Regions from separate parts of the Lentibacillus sp. Marseille-P4043 genome, predicted to be linked through region 2. Evidence: riboswitches for the same ligand, from Rfam matches in the RefSeq annotation. Region 2 holds a riboswitch; each other region holds the start of a gene.
What was found. Region 2 has a riboswitch for cobalamin ahead of C8270_RS13715 (DUF4430 domain-containing protein). Riboswitches for the same ligand answer to the same signal wherever they lie in the genome.
Positions count from the first base shown of each region.

Region 1: linked by a shared signal. The riboswitch ahead of C8270_RS02845 (acyl-CoA thioesterase) and the one ahead of C8270_RS13715 (DUF4430 domain-containing protein) in region 2 are both predicted to bind cobalamin.
Region 3: linked by a shared signal. The riboswitch ahead of C8270_RS08835 (ABC transporter substrate-binding protein) and the one ahead of C8270_RS13715 (DUF4430 domain-containing protein) in region 2 are both predicted to bind cobalamin.
Region 4: linked by a shared signal. The riboswitch ahead of C8270_RS05910 (ribonucleoside-diphosphate reductase subunit alpha) and the one ahead of C8270_RS13715 (DUF4430 domain-containing protein) in region 2 are both predicted to bind cobalamin.

Region 1 covers NZ_LT984884.1:534,975-539,764, reverse strand. The annotation lists gene C8270_RS02855 (MFS transporter) at 1-794, opposite strand, end outside; gene C8270_RS02850 (DUF2087 domain-containing protein) at 868-1,437, opposite strand; cobalamin riboswitch at 2,165-2,347, shown strand; gene C8270_RS02845 (acyl-CoA thioesterase) at 2,471-2,941, shown strand; gene C8270_RS02840 (YaiI/YqxD family protein) at 2,973-3,416, opposite strand; gene C8270_RS19685 (hypothetical protein) at 3,790-3,948, opposite strand; gene C8270_RS02835 (GNAT family N-acetyltransferase) at 4,217-4,723, shown strand.
Region 2 covers NZ_LT984884.1:2,773,627-2,778,416, reverse strand. The annotation lists gene C8270_RS13735 (helix-turn-helix domain-containing protein) at 1-927, opposite strand, end outside; gene C8270_RS13730 (ferredoxin) at 1,075-1,332, shown strand; gene C8270_RS13725 (helix-turn-helix transcriptional regulator) at 1,371-1,658, opposite strand; gene C8270_RS13720 (ECF transporter S component) at 1,824-2,321, opposite strand; gene C8270_RS13715 (DUF4430 domain-containing protein) at 2,328-2,768, opposite strand; cobalamin riboswitch at 2,913-3,091, opposite strand; gene C8270_RS13710 (ATP-binding protein) at 3,145-4,790, opposite strand, start outside.
Region 3 covers NZ_LT984884.1:1,805,710-1,810,499, reverse strand. The annotation lists gene C8270_RS08845 (adenosylcobinamide amidohydrolase) at 1-803, opposite strand, end outside; gene C8270_RS08840 (FecCD family ABC transporter permease) at 805-1,845, opposite strand; gene C8270_RS08835 (ABC transporter substrate-binding protein) at 1,829-2,809, opposite strand; cobalamin riboswitch at 3,032-3,218, opposite strand; gene C8270_RS08830 (hypothetical protein) at 3,271-3,759, opposite strand; gene queE (7-carboxy-7-deazaguanine synthase QueE) at 3,764-4,486, opposite strand; gene C8270_RS08820 (6-carboxytetrahydropterin synthase) at 4,483-4,790, opposite strand, start outside.
Region 4 covers NZ_LT984884.1:1,154,316-1,159,105, forward strand. The annotation lists gene C8270_RS05905 (alanine/glycine:cation symporter family protein) at 1-305, shown strand, start outside; cobalamin riboswitch at 1,240-1,448, shown strand; gene C8270_RS05910 (ribonucleoside-diphosphate reductase subunit alpha) at 1,594-3,882, shown strand; gene C8270_RS05915 (ribonucleotide-diphosphate reductase subunit beta) at 3,906-4,790, shown strand, end outside.

The DNA of each region.
Region 1 (4,790 bases), 2.2 Mb from region 2:
AAACCTAACCCTAGCGCTGTATAAATCAATCCAACCCCAAGGTCTCCCTTATGAAAAATATCAAGTGCATATACGCTCATAAGAACATTATCAACCCCATTGGCTAAAGGCATGGTAATTTCAATAAAAATAAAGATAAGCAGTATGGACGACCCTGTAATTAACTTCCATGCGGATGGAGAATGATAAACGGGATTACACTTTTTCGCTTTCATGATTGTTGGGATGGTCATGTTCAAGATAAATAATGCTGATATAAGGTATGATAATCCGTCTAGTATAAATGGGAGATGCAAACCGAATAAATAGGAAATGATCCCCCCAGTGCTTGAACCTGCAACAAGAACAATGCCAACCATGATTTGTTCAATCGCGTTAATATACAATAATTTATCCTGTTTTACAAGCGTTGGAATGGCTGACATTCTTGTAGGGGAATAGATAGCTTCACCTGTAGCTAAACAAAATGCACTCAGGTACACAATCCATAAATCCCCTGATCCTTGCACAAGGATTGGTGATACCGCAAATGGAGTGCGTAATAGGTCAATTGTTATCAGTATTTTTTTCTTAGAAAATCGATCGGCTAGCATTCCACCGATTGGTGCTAAAAGTAAAAATGGAGCCATTCGTGTAGCAAACAGCAGTCCGATGGCAATACCAGATTCAGTAACCTGGTAAAGCAATGTGAGAATAGCTACTTGGGTAAAGCGACTTCCTATTCCATTAATAGTGCCGGACCAAAAAAGTTTTTGATAGTTTTTTTCTTGTTTCCAGACCAGCCAATTTTTCATTTATATCACCACCTAGTTATAATTCCATCTAATTTAATATGTATCTAATTAGTTGGTAAAAAAAATAGGCTGACTAGATCAGCCATAGTTCTTCTGGGTTTAATTCATACTCACTATTTTGCCTTGACATAAACTGGCACATGATGAATTCGCGTCTAATTGTTGCAAAGTCGCCATAAAATTGTTTTATGTGTTCATTGATTTCTTTTTCGCTGTATGTTCTGCCTTTTTCCAAACCATTTACAAGGTGTTCCAAAACAATAAGCTTCTTTTTACGTTGTGCGGGAATATTCTTTAGCTTTCCGTCTTGAAAGAAGTTTTGGATAATATTATATTTCTCTTCGTCATTAACCTGAAATTGTTCCATTTCCTTTTCTTCTCCAATCCTAAGAATGGCATCCGCCATAAATGCCAGCTTTTTCTTATTTAAATAAAAATAAATCGTATTTTTCTCTCTTCGCTGATAAATAATATCGATCTCTCTTAGTTTATTAATATGGTAGGAGATAGTAGGCGGCGTTAGCCCGAGCTTTCCGGCAATCGCTTGACCATGGAGCGGGCCATCTTTTAACAGGGCAATGATTTGAATTCTTGTTTTGTCTCCAATTGTTTTATGAAAGTTGACGATACGGTCCAGTTGCATATATGTAACCTCCTAACGCTTATCTAATTAGATTATAATCTAATTAGATAAGTATTACAACTCAACTTTCGCAGCGTGAAATAGACAAATAAGCCTTGAAAAAATGTGAAAGGATGGATATTCACTACTCAAGTTGACTTTGGATTAATCACATTTAAACAAGTTTTGACTGCTGGACTCTTTTCTATAAGTACACGCATCTCCCACCGTCCGGGATCGTTCTGGGTGGATGCTTTCCGCGGGCACGGCCTCAGCCTCCTCGAGAAAACCACTCTGCGGGGTCTTCGGACACGTGCTGGGGCTGCGCTAACTCGCCCCACCGAAAACCATTGTTCCCGCAGGACAAGGAAGGCTACGCCAGCGATACATCGCACGAAGAAAAAGTGCTTTTCTTTTTCGAGGAGTCACCAACCCTCCACTCACCCGGACTAGTGAAGCGGTAGAATGTGTCTTGGCAAAACACATACTACTACAGTTAATGGTAGTAAATGCAAAACCAGTGTATTTCCGGAACGGCGAAGGAGCAATTTTTTAGTTATTACACATTTTGTATATAAATCAACAAATGTTTTCAATAGGGCGAGTAATCGCAGCCTCAATCTTAACAGTCTTTAGGTTTACCAAAGTTGTTAAGGCAATTATTAGAAACGTTTCAAGTTTGCCTCAGCTAACTGTTTGATCATTAAAACACCCATAGAATTATAAAAGGTGATATACTAAATACAATTGAATACATTTGCCTTATGGTGACTTGTATAAAAAGTTGAAAAGGGAAGTTGGTGAAATTCCAACGCGGTCCCGCCACTGTAATGAGGAGAATCCTTTGATACCACTGTTTCAAAAGGGAAACGGGAAGGAAAGTGATTTGATGATTCGAAGCCAGGAGACCTGCCATAGGGAAGAACATTTTTAATCCTACGGGAAATAGGAGGGTGTTGCGTTAATACATATGATGTAACTAAATTTTAGTATGCATTTTACTTTTAACATCTTCTATTATGAAAGGTGTTTTTTATTTTAGGAGGATAATTCGATGGAACAAATAGCTATACAAGATTCTAAAACCGTTCAAACACGTTTAGTACTACCGCCGGATACAAACCATTTAGATACAATATTTGGTGGAAAAGTACTAGCTTATATTGATGAAATTGCTGCATTAACTGCGATGAAGCATGCAAAAAGTGCAGTTGTCACAGCGTCGATTGACTCTGTTGATTTCCTTTCTTCGGCAAAGGTTGGGGATTCATTAACATTAGAAGCATTCGTGACGTATACAGGGACAAATTCAATGGAGGTGTATGTGAAAGTTACCGCACATGATTTGATTAAAAATGAGGAAAGACTGACAACAGAATCCTTTCTTACCATGGTAGCCGTTAACGAAGAAGGGAAGCCGGTTCCAGTCCCGAATGTTTTTCCGGTAACCGAGGAAGAGAAAAGGTTATATCTTACGGCTCCATCAAGGAAAGAGAATCGAGAAAATCGAGCGAACATACGATAATAAAAGGGGGCATCGGAGCAGTGGGGACTAATCAATACTGCTCAATCACTTTTTTAAATAGTTCGCTAAACTTTTTTTCATCTTCAGCTGTAAACGCTTTGGGTCCTTTGGTACGTTTGCCACCTTTTCTAGCCATAGCACTTTCATAACGTGTTTGCAGGAGTTGATCGATATTCTCATTTGAATACGCGAATCCTTTATGATGCAAAACAATGCACCCTTTTGCTAAACCTAAAGAAGCAAGACCATAATCTTGTGTAACGATAATGTCATTTTTTTGTGCCAATTTCATGATTCGGTAATCAGCAGAGTCAGCCCCGGTGTCGACATAGATCGTCTCAACTCCTTGTGGCTCTTGGTTGTTGGAGTAGTGGGCAAAACTTTTTACAAGGAAGACAGGGATTTGATTATTTTTTGCAATGGAAATGATCGTATCCTTTACTGGACAAGCGTCAGCATCAACGTAAACTTTCATTGTTCTCTCTCCTGTTTTGTTTGATAGTGATAATGATAGCAGAAATTATTTGAAAGCACTAGATTTGTGGTTTTGTATGCTTTTCTACACTTCTTCTTTAGCAAAATTGGAGAATTAGACCAAAAGTATTGTTCGGTTTTTTAGGTATCATAAAGCTTCACCCATTACGCATTACGCAATTTTCAGCACTATTAGCTACCTTTTCTTTTTGTCTTAAAAATAATGGTTAGTGTTGTACAACTTATTAAGATCGAAACAATAGAAATAATGAAAGTTGTAGTTTGCACCAGATCAGCTCCTTGACTATTTTGTTATAATGAGGGTATGATATGAATATAATAGTGGTAAGGAGAGGGAATTGAATCCCTCTCACTTAGGTGTTTTTTCTAGAATCCTTTTCCGGTTGGGTCGGCGAAGGATTCTTTTCTTTCCGCCTATATAAATCCCGGTACGTTGTTACAATTGTGGTAACAAGCCCAACAACTGACGTAACAAGACTCACAATAGCCGTTAGAAGTGAAATCATATCCACTATTTTCACCCCCTTTCTGCAAGGGGTAGGGCTAATATCATACCCTCCATCTAAACATAGCCCAAGTTGTTAATTAAATCAGCAAAATAAAGTCAGATAAATTAAAATTTTTGGTCCTTTGATAAGTGAGTATCTTGTTCGGCTCATATTATGTGATTATCCATATATTTTTTTAGGTATCAGAATATTAGTTTAAAAATTGCACGTTATTGATTAAGATGAATCTAATCAATAACGTGTTTTTATTAAGTTAGAGAGAGGGATTATGATGAGATTGGAAAGACCAGCGTTAAAGTGGAAAGAGGAACACGAAAACTATGTGAGGGAATGGGGGCCTTCACGAATGGTGCCAAGCAGCTTTGATTTGGCGAAACATGAGACATATGAGGAATATTTACAGGCATTAGCTATAAGAGAAGGTGGAACAGACCGATGGCTACCAAGCACGAATTACTTTTTGATCGATGATAATGAACGGATTGTGGGGATGGTTGATATTCGTCATGATCTAAATGAGTTTTTACGAAATGTTGGCGGCCACATCGGGTATAGTACGCGGCCAACTGAACGAAAAAAGGGTTATGCGACATTGATTCTGGCAGAGGCATTGAAAAAGTGCAAAAAATTAGGCATTGACCGTGTATTAGTGACATGTGATGAGGATAATATCGGTTCTGCAAAGGTAATCATAGATAATGGCGGAATTGAGGATGAAGGTTTTGTTGATGACGATGGAACGGTAATGCGGCGATTTTGGATTAACAATAAAAGCTAGATAAAGGCCTGTATAGGCATCCCATTTTAATTCTTTTTCCCATTTGCCTATTTTACTTGTATTCGAG
Region 2 (4,790 bases):
TTGCGTATATTGTTCATTTGTAATAAACGGTGTTACCGGAAATGCCGGATTACATAGCGCAATTTCAACAATATGGTCATAAATGGTATTAACCTTTAACCGGCGTCGATCAGCAATTGCTTCCACAGAATAGTGACGCTTTAGCATCTGATATGTTCGATTGGCTGAATCCGTAATAAATGTCTGTTCTGTCGTATTATCGATCATGGCAAATAAGGTTGGAAATTCATGTTGATCGTGTTGAACGATGCTTACCATCCGATTCATGATTCTTGTCCACAACAATGGTACATCGGTAACTGGAATTTGATAGTAGTCTGCTAATTGCTGCCTGCTTTTTCCATAGTTTTTAAAGCCTGTTAGCCGATCAACAAATAGGCCAGCCTCTATTGTTTGGCATGTACTTAATATTCTATGTAACTCGTTATAAAGCGCATGTAAAAGTACTGCTTCATCCTTCTTATTATTTCGATAAAATTGTTTTACCCAGGCTTGAACGGACATTTTATCTACAACGGGAATAAACGAAAAGTTGCCCTTGCTGCTATTTGTTAGCGTTTGAATGAATAACAGCAGTCGATCTGAAAAAGTATCTGCCAATGCATGATAGTGCATACCATGAAAGTGTTCGAATGATAGTTTTCCTGCATGCTCTTTTAACCACCATTCCCCTTGTTCAGTGAGTTTGAAACCAGATGCTTCATCAATGGATAAAAGTGCTTTTTGTTCCAGTTGATGAATGATTGCATCAAACGTTTTTTTATGTAAGAATTTACCGATCCCATAAAAAGGTTGGATGTCATATAAATGGGCATCCTGAACCGTTTGAATGGATCTTTTTCCTGTTAACAAATGATAAATAGCTGAGGTGGTCCTTTTCGTTTTGATGTGTTCTGCACACGTTAGAATAACACCTTCCAGTAACATTATGTAACACCTCTAATTAATTATTTGTCCGCTTTTTGACATATATATGGGGAATTCTCCTTGAAACGAGTGAACGGTTATTGAAAAGTATCGGAAACAGTTTTACAATAAATGAGAACTTGTTTATCATGTTGGGAGATATGCTGTATGCCAAAGTATACAATTGTAGATAAAGAAACTTGCATAGCGTGTGGGGCCTGTGGAGTTGCTGCACCTGATATATATGATTACGATGATGAAGGCCTATCCTATGTCATCCTAGACGACAATAAAGGAACTGCTGAAGTCCCAGAAGTGTTAGAAGAGGATATGTTCGATGCACGTGACGGATGTCCGACGGATTCGATTAAAATTGCGGATAACTCATTTGATGGTGATCCTTTAAAATATGACGATGAAATGTAATACGACAGGCTGGTTTCTCCTATTTGGTCGAAATCAGCCTATTTATGTGCAGCGATCTTTACCACATCCAATACGTTTTTACCCAATGTAAATTGAATGATTTCGCTACCTGAAAAAAGTGCGCACAATGCGACAATCGTCGTCCAATTTGCACAAGTTCGCTTCTTTTCAATTTGTACAAGTGTTTTCTTAGAAATGCCTAAAACAGCTGCCATCCGGTCCTGCGTATAATCATTCTCCACACGGATTAATTTGATTTTAGCAGAAAGGGAGTGTATGATCGATTTCTGATCCATTGTAGACACCATTCCTATTACAGTTTCCATACCTTCCTATCTATCATAATTCGCTCTATTAGAAAAGTCAAAGCCAAAAAATTAAAAGTGTTTTGCGAGGAAATCTATGCTTAGGTATTTTTTCAAAAACAACAATCTTTTTAATAACGACCAAATTAAAGTACCATCCCTAACATAGGAATGGTACTTTGGTCGTTACAATCGTTTTTCCGTATAACGTTTGAAAAAGAATGAGATGACTGGATATAGCAGAATCATAAATAACGCATTTCCAATGGCATGATACGTGTCAAACGGCAATCCTGCTAGATAATAAGGAATAAATTTTCCCGTGATCGAGTAGTTTGTCAAGGAAATAATCAACCCATAAAAATACCCGCTGAATATGGCAAAAATAACGATAAGGCTTAATGGAATTCGCTTTGATAGCTTGCCTAACATTCCACTCATAAAGCCAATCATCGCCCACGAGATAACTTGCCAAATTGTCCAGATCCCCATTCCCAACATCATATTTGATAAAAATGTCGTTAACAGTGCTAAGCAAATTGCTGCTACAGGGCCTAAAAATATTCCACAGATGATAATTAGAGATGTAACGGGTTGTACGTTAGGCATGAAAGCGAATGCATATCTCCCTACAACAGCAAGGGCTGCCAGCAATGCAAGTAAGGTTAATTTATATGTATTCACTTCCTATCATTCCCATTTTTGTAAATCGAATGAAACTTCATCTCCAGGGGATAATTCAATATCTTTTGCCCCTTCCATTGCTGTTTCTCCATTCACAAAAAACATCCATGCGGTTTGTTCACCCTTATCCTGTGCTACCCCTTCAATTGATGTAATATATGCGCCGTCAAAATCGGTTTCAATCGTAAAGTTTTCCTCCATGACATCCATTAAATTTGCCCCATCTTCAATGGCAACATCCTTTTCATCGATATATTCCGTTTCTTTATCTTTTGATATTGTAATTGTGACTGTATCTTCGCTTTCTTCCCCTTCACTATTGCTTTGTTGTTCGGTTTGATTGTCGTTCGAAGTCGCTTGCTTCTCTTGTTCATCGCTGTCTCCGCACCCAGTTAATAAACCGATAATAACGATAAATGATGCCAATGTAAATAAACTTTTACGCATTTTCTTTTCCTCCCTGTTTAATAACATAAATGGTATAAATAGAAAAAAGCTGACACACGTGACGAGTCAGCTGCAAAAGACAATCGAAATATATATCATCCATATGAATTCGGTTGTCCCAATTGCTTATACCCTCGAAGCAGATGAAACGTTGATAAATTGGCAGGTCTACTGACTTGTGATGATTCCCTACTCTAGAGCCTTCCCATATGCATTGCATACAGTGGATATCCCTATTTTGTACATCACATACAGTTGCGAGGACAGTTCCAGCTTTTCACTGGATTCCCTTTTAAGCATGTGCACCAATTTCAACTACTTGTTCAATTTTCTTACCATGAAAATAGTATCATAAACTTAAGAAAATGAACATATTTTACGTATCTTTTAAATTTGTCGGAACTTTAAAGGTAAAGGTAGTCCCCTGGTTTAGTTTGCTTTGAACGGAAATGGTCCCATGATGCGCATCAATAATGTTCTTGGCAATTGCTAGGCCTAACCCAGTTCCTTTTTTCTTTTTATTCCGTGTTCTTGATTTATCGGCTTTATAAAAACGTTCGAAAATAAATGGCAAATCTTCTTCCGGAATACCACTGCCATTATCTTCAATCGTAACATAAAATTCTTCAGACGATGAGACAACCGCGACGTTTACGAAACCTTTGACACCAGTGTGGCGAATCGCATTATCAATCAGATTTGTAAAAACTTGTTCCATTCGATCAGGATCACAGTTCAGTGCTGCATTTGTTATTTCCTTTTTCAAATGTAACGTGATTTCATTATCATCAGCAGTTCCTTTGAATTTTTTGAGGATCCGTTCAACAAATTGTTCCACCTGAACGGTTTCTAAATTCAACTGAATATGACCTGCTTCCATCCGCGCCAGGTCCAGCAATTCACTAACAAGTCGACCCATCCGCTGTGATTCCTCGTGAATAATCTGTGCTAACTCATTCTTCTCCTCTGTACTTTCTGCCACATTATCGACAATTGCCTCACTATATCCTTGTAATAAAGAAATTGGTGTTCGTAATTCATGGGATACGTTGGCGATAAAATCTTTCCGTAATTTATCTAGCCGTCGTTCCTCGGTCATGTCCCGGATAACAGCAACTGCTCCGCGCACATATTTCTGATCGTATAATGGGGTCATAATCATTACCCAATTTCTACCTTGTAAAATAATTTCTTTTAAAACTTCTTTTTCTCCTTGAACAACTTCCTGTAAGACTTGGTTTAACTCACTAGGCAGCTTTTTTTCCTCTTCGTTTATTGGCAAATTGTTTTCAAAGTACCAATCTTGAATAAACCGTTCTGCAGGTGGATTGATTACCATCATCTCGCCATTTCGACTTAATGTAATAACACCATCTGCCATGGAATTTACAATACTTGAAAGTTGTTCTTTCTCTTGCCGTAATGCGTTAATATGAAATTTCAACTGTCTCCCCATTCGATTAAATGCCATTGCTAATTCACCAATTTCATCATGAGTCAAAATTGGTACTTTTGTATTAAACTCGCCTCTTGTTAAATCGAAAGCAGCTTCCCTCATTTTGATAAGTGGTGACGTGATTCTGGTTGATAAGAAAAAGGCAAAAATTGTTGTTAGGATAATTGCAATTCCAGCAGCAAGAAAAATTATTTTTGTTGTCTCTGCCTTTGTTTGGTTGATGACATCTAGTGATTGATAAACGAACACGGCTTTATTTTTTTCGGGAACAGGAATACCAACAATCATGATTTCCGTATCTGTCCCTGGTATCATCGTTTGTTTTTTCACTTTATCATTTTTGGTCAATACATCAGCTAGATCCTGATCCGTTTCCAACCAACTTTCCGTTAACTTGGATAATTGATTTTTATTGCTTGGTGATACCCATAATTGATCGTTTTCGGATACGATAGCCACCCTGCTTGACGGATCTTTCACACGATCAGTTGTTTCATAAAGCAAACCCCTGTCATCATATTGGTCCATCATTTCTGAAACCTTTGTTGCTGTTTGCATTAGATCGT
Region 3 (4,790 bases), 970 kb from region 2:
AGCGGTACCTCTTTCTTACTGTCCTGTTTTTCAGGAACCAACATAATCTGCGGTTTGGGAATTTTCGGATGGGGATATTTTTCAATCCGAGTTTCATAAACCTCCTGTACCTTTTCCGCCTTCAATACTTCATCTGGTTGATCACAAGTTTTTATGCCGCCTTGATGCAACATCAATAACCGATCACAATACAAACTAGCCAAATTCAAATCATGAAAAATCGACACGACCGTTAACTGTTTCTCATTGGTCCACTTTTTCAATAGATCTAGCAATTCCTTTTGAAAAGCTAGATCAAGGTGATTAGTCGGTTCATCCAATAGTAGAATTTGCGGATTCTGGGCCAAGGCTTGGGCTAAATAAACACGCTGGCGTTCCCCACCAGAAAGCCTATCAAGCAAGTCATCCTGGTAATGATCAACACCGGTTTGCTTCATCACTTCCTGCACAACCCGTTCATCTTCCTCGGAAGACGACTGAAACAGCCCTTTTTGATGGACATATCTACCGAGTGAGACCGTCTCTTTCACGGTATAACTAAATGTTTGCGACGTATGCTGAGGCAAAACAGCCATCCATTTTGCAAAATCTTTGACCGAATAGGACGAAACCGACTCCCCATTCAATGTAATCTCACCAGACTTGATTGGCAAAATACCACTCATCATTTTCAGCAATGTTGTTTTACCACTGCCATTCGGGCCAATAATGCCAAAGAATTCCCCCTTGTTTACACGGAAGGAAACATCCTTTAGAATAGCTTCATTTGAATATCCGCCGGAAACATGTAAGACATCGATCATATTACCCTCTCCCTTTCAGCCGTTGCCTCATTAAAATAACCGCAAAAATTGGTGCACCAATTAAAGCAGTAATAACGCCAATCGGCAATTCAGATGGTGCAATGATAGTTCGGGAAACCAGATCAGCCAGAATCAGAAAGCCGGAACCAGCCAAAGCTGATAACGGTAGTAAATGCTTGTGGTCAGGCCCCCAAATAATTCGAATAAAATGCGGGATAACTAGGCCAACAAATCCAATCGTTCCAGATACTGCAACAGACGCACCCGTTAAAATAGACCCGGCAATAAGAATGTTCATTTTTTTGCGCTCAACATTGACACCTAGATGTTTTGCTTGATCTTCACCAAATGACATCGCATTCAATTCTGTCGCATGCATCATCAGAATCGCCGATCCAACCGCAAAAAACGGCACGATGATCCCAACATAGTCCCAGCCACGCATCGATACACTGCCAAGTAACCAGCCGATAATTTGCCTTAGTTCCTCACCAGTCAGGGCAATCATTAACGAAATCAAAGCTCCAAGAAACGAACTAAAAATGACCCCGGTTAAAATAATTGTCTCCACTCGCATTGTTCGATCCACACGTTTCGCAAAAAATAACACAATGAAAATAGTAAAAAACGATGCAATAATGCTTAAAACAGGTAATGTGTACAAACCAAGAAACGGCAAGGACAGATTAAAAAAGATCGTCAGTACCGCACCAACACTGGCCCCGGATGATACGCCAAGGGTATAGGGGTCAGCCAAGGGATTCCGCAATAACCCCTGAAAAGCTGCCCCAGCAATGGAGAGTGATGCACCAACAATGCCTGATAGAATGACACGCGGCATCCGAATGTCCATCACAATATTTTCATACATCGTGTCTACTGAATCCGGTATAGATGTCTGTGTAATCGAGGCAAATAAGATCCTCAAAATAGCCTCGATTGGAACTTTTACCGTGCCAATGGAGACCCCCATCAATACAGCTACGATCAAAACCAGCAACAAGATGGGATAGGCACTTATTTTTTTAGTCTTTGAAAACATCTGGATAGATCGCCTTACCAAGTTCCTCCGCTCCCTCAACCAAACGAGGGCCTGGACGATTAACAAGATCAGCATTTACATCATAGATCTGCTCGTTTTTAACTGCCGTGATGTCCTCCCAGCCTTCTCGTCCGGTTACTTCAGCAACTGGATCATCCACATACGATCCATATGTCGTAATCACAACGTCCGGATTCATGGAAATAACGGATTCTTCATTCATTTTAACCCAACCATCCTGATCTACAGCGGCATTGTCAGCATTTATAACAGATAATAGTTCATCCATAAATGTATTTTTTCCCGCGGTAAAAATCTCTGGAGAAGGTGATATTTCCATATATACCTTTTTCCGTTCATCCTCCTTAATCGTGTTCGCCTTTTCTTCAAGTGCTGTCAATTTATCTTTCATATCACCAATAACTTGATCTGCTTTTTCCTGTGCTCCAGTTGCTTTTCCAATCAATTCAATAGTTTCATAGACTCCCTCAAAATCAGTTGCTTCCCCAACAGTTAATACTGGAATTCCTGACTCTTCAATCTGTTTCAGTGCCTTCTCATCATTTGTTTGATCCGCCAAAACCAATTGCGGGTCAAGTGCAAGGATTTTTTCGACATTCAATTCCAAACCACCGATTTTTTCTTTTTCCGCCGCTTCTTCCGGATAATTGTCGTGATCGGAAACTCCGACAATTTGGTCACCAAGGCCTAATGCAAAGGCAATTTCCGTATTACTTGGCAACACCGACACAATGCGTTCTGGTTTTTCCTCAATTGTTAACTCTTCACCAGTTCCATCTGTAACGGTTACAGGAAAATTGGCTTCCTCTGTCTGTTCTGTTTTCGCATCTTCATTACTGTTGTTATCTTTTTCGGCATCATCCTCTGAGGCGCCGCAGCCCGCCAATATTCCGATAAACATGATCATCATCAGTAATAGTAACTGTATTTTTTTCAATTTCATTTCTTTTTCCTCCTGTTTTCCTACTCTTATTAAAGCGCATTCAAGAAGTTATTGATTAAAAACAAATTTAAAATAAACTGCCTTCCATTTTCAAAACAACCTATAAAACAAAAAAACACCTCTACAACAAGAGATGTTTACAATGGACTCCGCTCTAAGCGTATAGAATAAACCACAAGCTTCTACCGATCGACCATACACCTCCCTATCCTCGTAGGTTTACTGGCATATCAGATTCGGGCAGGTCTCCTGGCTCATGGTTATCGTTTCCTGTTCCTTCCCATATACATCGTGTACACAGTGGTTTGTACAGGCTACAACCATTTACAGTGGCGGGACCGCGTTGGAGTTTCACCAACTTCCCTATTAAGTCTTTATTGAAAAAGACACCCAATCTTCTATGTATATTTAATTTAACAATTTTTAGTATACACCATTTTCAACCACTAGAACAGGGAAAATTAGACAATATGTGACAATGTTCTGGCTTTTGTTGGATGATGATTTGGTTCTCGCGCCGATGTTTTCGTCCTCGCGCCGATGTTTCCGCGCTCGGGACGATGTTTCCGCGCTCGCGCCGATGTTTCTGCTCTCGGGCTGATGTTTCTGCGCTCGCGCCGATGTTTCTGCTCTCGGGCTGATGTTTCTGCTCTCGCGCCGATGTTTCTGCTCTCGGGCTGATGTTTCCGCGCTCGCGCCGATGTTTCTGCTCTCGGGCTGATGTTTCTGCTCTCGCGCCGATGTTTCTGCTCTCGGGCTGATGTTTCTGCTCTCGCGCCGATGTTCCTGCTCTCGGGCTGATGTTTCCGCGCTCGCGCCGATGTTTCTGCTCTCGCGCCGATGTTTCTGCTCTCGCGCCGATGTTCCTGCTCTCGGGCTGATGTTTCCGCGCTCGCGCCGATGTTTCTGCTCTCGCGCCGATACCGACCACCGCCGCGCGTGCTTACCACCCAATCAAACTCCCCGCATATTCCCCCACAAATACGTATGCAGTTGTGGCAAAACGCGTACATCTTTCAGCACGTCGCTATTCATTACCAATTCAATCAACCATTCATACCGGTGCAGCAAATGCTCAAGCAACTTCCCATCGTCAGCGTTTGCGGTGTCATCATTTCCTACTTGCAAAAATATTGGAACATCTGGATAGCTTTGATGAAGCCTAGTTGCATAGTCTAAATCTGCTTGATCAAAAATAACAACTTTTAAACTGAATGATCCCTGCTGATGCAATGTTAAAGAATCAATAATGGAATCAAGTATGTCAAAATTTGTCCGCATTCCAGAACTTGGTGGTTTTGGCGAAAGGGTCAGCTCATCAATCTTTACGAACCATGGCTGCCACTTGCTTCCTTGTGTCTCAAGTGCGATTTTTATTTGCTGGTCATGAAGCAGATCAACAAGTTTATCTAACCCTGCAAGCAATGCGGGATTCCCACCAGAAATGGTTACATGGCCAAAACGTCCGCCTGCTTGTTCCTGTAATGCCTCCCAAATATCTTCCGGCTCCATCATTTGGATGTTTTCCTTTTCTGATCCATCCCACGTGAACTTAGAATCACACCAGGAGCAAGAATAGTCGCAGCCCGCGGTCCGGACAAACATTGTTTTTTGCCCGATTACCATTCCCTCTCCCTGAATTGTCGGCCCGAATATTTCTAGTACTGGCAGCTTCATTTAACATCATCCCCCTTTGGACGGTAGATGCAGTAGCTTGTTGGTGTTTCACGTAGAAAAACTTGTAAGCATACTGGCCGATTAGGCAATGTTTTCAAATGGTCTTCGATGATGTCATAAATCGTTTGAGCGACAATCTCCGTCGTTGGAAATTTTTCCGGCTGCTCGTTAGAAAAAGCAGGATCATCATTCAATGTTCCATGGTCAAACCGTTTGTGAATGATGTTTTTGATCTGTTTAAAATTTACCAAAAAACCTAAATCATCTAGCTTATCGCCGCCAATTGTGATATTGGCAAAATACG
Region 4 (4,790 bases), 1.6 Mb from region 2:
GATATGTAAAAGATAGCAAATTCGGCTTGTTTATTTATCGTATCGCAGTGTTAGCGATGGTTATCTTTGGTGCTATTGCAACATTTGACCTAGTGTGGGCACTAGCAGATTTAACAATGGCGATCATGGCACTTATTAACCTTTATGCAATTTCCAGGTTGTTTAAAATTGCTCACCGCGTTTTACAAGATTATCAGCGACAACGAAAAGCTGGTAAGGATCCAGTCTTTTACAAAGATGCGTTGGATGATGATTCTGGTGTTGAGTTCTGGGATCGAGAAAGGTCAAACGATCAAGGTAAATAGGAATTGTGAACGGTTAAATTTAAATAGTAATTCTTTTAAGGTTCAAACAGGGAAAAGTTAATAAATATAAAAATAGCAGAAGAATTCTCTTCTGCTATTTTTATTATAGGATCACCACTTTTCTAATGATGATTGTGCTCGAACTCCATCAGAATTATCGCTCATTATTTATTCTAATTCAACATTTGCAGTGTGAAATGGATAAATAAGCTTTGATAAAATGAGGAAGGATTGGGATTCACTGATCAAGTTGACTTTGGATTAATCTTAAACAAACTGCGACTGTTGGGCTCTTTTCTATAAGTACACGCATTTCCCACCGTCCGGGATCGCTCCGGGTGGATGCTTTCCGCGGGCACGGCCTCAGCCTCCTCGGAAGAAAACCACTTCCTGCGGGGTCTTCGGACACGTGCTGTTCCCGCAGGAGTCACCACCCTCCACTCACCCAGACTAGTGACGCGGTAGGATGTGACTTGACGGAATACATACTACTACAGTTAATGGTAGTAAATGCAATACCAGTGGAGGAAATACGCGGAGACTCCTGGGGGGAGGAAAGGCATCGGTGAGACCCCGCAGTGCGAAAAGGGAGTAAAGGCTAAGATCGCCACGTCCTGTGGCAACGCCTTCATGACCAACGTCGTGTTGGCCTAAGGAGGCTCAGCAGCCGCCCCCGGAAAGCGTAGTGTATTTCCGGAACGGCGATAGAGCAATTTCTTAGTTACTTCGCATTGTCAAGGCAATTATTAGAAACGTTCCAAGTTTGGTTCCAAGTTTGCTTCAGCTAATTGTTTGATCTTATTTTATTAGTGCGAAAGTTGAGTTATATAACATTTATTTTTATCCTTGCTAAAAGGAAAGAATTCATTTAGTATGAACTTAGACATGATTTACAATATATTGTGTATTAAAATGTCGATAAAACTATATATAGTATTTTGCCTTAAGCACAGATGCCATTTGGCTTAATTGGGAATCTGGTGAAAAGCCAGAACTGCCCCCGCAACTGTAAACGCTGACGAAAATGAGCAAAACCACTGTATAAGCATAGACGTTTAAAGAATTGAACAGTCTCTTATATGGGAAGGGCTCAGGAGTAGGGTGAAGCATTAGTCAGTAGACCTGTCTCGCTTAAGAAATTTCAACTTCTTCGGGGATTGAGAAGATGAGATGATAGTCATATGGAACAGGACTCCTGTACGCTTTTTAACTACTATCATTTCGTCCACTCAATTGTTACTTGGGTGGATTTTTTAATTCCCTAAAACAAAAAGGGAGCGATTAACACATGATGACAAAAACATCTACTGAGGTTAATGATGTATTAGAACAAATCGATGCTGTTGCTGAAACATATGGGCTAGATGTTCGAGAAGTGAAACAGCAAATCAACCAATTAAATAGCTCAAAAGCAGATGCAAATCAGCATACATTATTTTATGCATTAAATAATATTGCGATGGATGAACCGGCATGGACGTTTGTAGCGGCGCGTATGTATTTAAATGAACTTTATCAGGAGGCAGCGACAAATCGCGGATATGATTCGGAACAATGTTATGGCGATTTTTACCGACTAATCGAGGTGTTAACCGAAAAGGGAATCTATTCATCCAATCTAGTAAACTATTATTCCAAAGATGAAATAACAGCACTAGGAAGGGAGATTGCACCAGAACGTGATCAACTGTTCAATTATATTGGCCTGTTTTTACTTGCTGATCGGTACATAACAAGGGATCATGACCGTAACATTTACGAACTCCCGCAAGAACGGTTCATGATTATTGCGATGACATTGATGAAGGATGAAGCAAAGGAAAATCGGCTTGAATTGGTCAAAGAAGCATATTGGGCAATGAGCAATTTATACATGACAGTAGCTACACCGACACTAGCTAATGCGGGGAAGTGTTTTGGCCAACTTTCTTCATGTTTTATTGATACGGTTGACGATTCATTGGACAGTATTTATCTGAATAACTGGGATATTGCTAGGTTAAGCAAGGATGGCGGTGGAATTGGTGTTTATTACGGCAAGGTACGTGCACTCGGATCAGATATAAAAAAATTTAAGGGAAATTCGTCTGGGGTTGTTCCGTGGATTCGTTTACTGAATGATACAGCAGTTAGTGTCGATCAGCTTGGACAGCGACAAGGGGCGGTAGCTATTTACCTCGATGTTTTCCATAAAGATATCATGGATGGGTTTCTTGATTTGAAAACGAATAATGGGGATGAACGGCGCAAGGCCCATGATATTTTTACAGGTGTAGCCATTCCTGATTTATTTATGAAAAAGTTGCAGGAAGTTGATGAGCACGGGAGAAGTATTGGCGAGTGGCATACATTTTGTCCACATCAGGTGAAACAGATGATGGGCTGGAAGGATGAAAATGGTGCTGCACTTGGTTTAGAGGATTTTTATGATGAATCAGATCAGAGCTATTTTACAGAGAAGTATGAAGAAGCGGTGAATCATCCACTTTTGCCACGAAAAACATATCGGGCGATGGATATTATGGCGCGGATTATGGTTGCTCAATTAGAGACGGGGACACCGTACATGTTTTATCGTGATGAGGCAAATCGGCAAAATCCGAATAAACATGTGCGCGGAAAAGGTCAAACAGCAATTTATTGTAGCAATTTATGTACAGAAATTATGCAGAATATGTCAGCAACAACCATTACCAATGAATATCAGGATGAGCAGGGGAATATTGTGATCATTCGTAAGCCAGGTGATTTTGTTGTGTGTAACTTATCCTCGGTTAATCTTGCGCGAACTGTAGAAGCAGGTGTTTTAGAACGATTGATTACGATTCAGATGCGGATGCTTGATAATGTGATTGATTTGAATACGATGCCAGTTGGACAAGCTCAGGTAACAAATCAAACGTATCGAGCGGTTGGTCTTGGTACATTTGGATGGCATCACCTGCTTGCACAGAAAGGGATTTATTGGGAGTCGGATAAGGCAGTTGCATATGCGGATGAATTATATGAGGACATCGCTTACTATGCGATTCAATCATCAATGGAACTCGCAAAGGAAAAAGGCACATATAGTAAGTTTACTGGATCAGAGTGGCAAACGGGTGATTATTTTGAGCGAAAAGGGTATGAGGCGGATCGTTGGCTAGAATTAAAGGATGCTGTTGCCGAGCATGGTATCCGAAATGGCTGGCTGATGGCTATAGCGCCGAATTCATCCACTGCAAAAATTGGTGGGTCAACAGATGGAATCGATCCTATCTATGCTGTGGAGTATGCCGAAGAAAAAAAGAACTTTAAATTCAAAGTGACTGCCCCTGACTTGGATCATGTTACGTATAATTATTACCGTCGATCACGGCATGAACTGGAACAGCTATGGAGTATTAGGCAAAATGCGGCACGTCAGCGGCACGTCGATCAAGGAATCAGTTTTAACCTTTATGTGCGTCATGATATTAAAGCAAAGGATTTGTTGAATTTACACGTTGAGGCCTGGAAGCAGGGCTTGAAAACAACCTATTATGTAAGAAGCACATCACAGGCAGAAATCGATGAATGTGAAGCATGCCACAGTTAATCATAACGGGGAGGTTTTAAATAATGACGATCCATACACCGATTAAACGAATTAACCTGTTGAACCCGGAATTTCCTAATAAATCAACGGGTATTATCAATGGGGAATCTTCAGGACTATTAAACTGGAATGATATTGCGTATCCACAAATGTATGATCTGTATCAGGCGTTATTATCAAACTTTTGGAAAGCGCAAGAGATCAACATGCAGGATGATATTAAACAATGGGATTTGCTCAGTTCAACCGAGCAAGATGTTTTTTTACGAATCAATACACAATTGGCTATGCTGGATAGTTTGCAAACACCGACAATGAGTCAAGTGATGGATTATGTGACGGATTCTAGTTTCAAAGCAATTTTTGCGGTGATCTCTCAGCAAGAAGCGGTTCATAATGAGTCGTATTCATATATATTGAGTTCATTGGTACCAACACGCGAACAAAATGAACGATTTGATCAGGCGAAAAAAGACCCGATTGTTTTGAAGCGAAATCAGCTCATATTAGATAGCTATGATAAATTCCGAAATAACCCAACACCAGCAAATTTATTCAAACTTGGTGTAAACTCAATTAATTTGGAAGGAATTTATTTTTATGCCGGCTTTGCTTTTTTCTATAACCTAGCGCGACAACAAAAGATGTTGAAAACGAGTACCATGATTAGCTATATTCAGCGTGATGAAATGCAGCACTGCTATTTTGTTACGCAGTTTATTCGCATTCTATTCGCCGAAAATAAGGAACTAAATACTGACGAAAATATCGATTATATTTATCAGTCCATTGCCAATGCAGCAGAGCTGGAAAAAGAATGGGCACATTACATTTTAGCTGATATTACGGGTATTGATTTGAGTGAATTTGACCAATACGTGGAATACCTTGCCAATAAACGGCTGCGT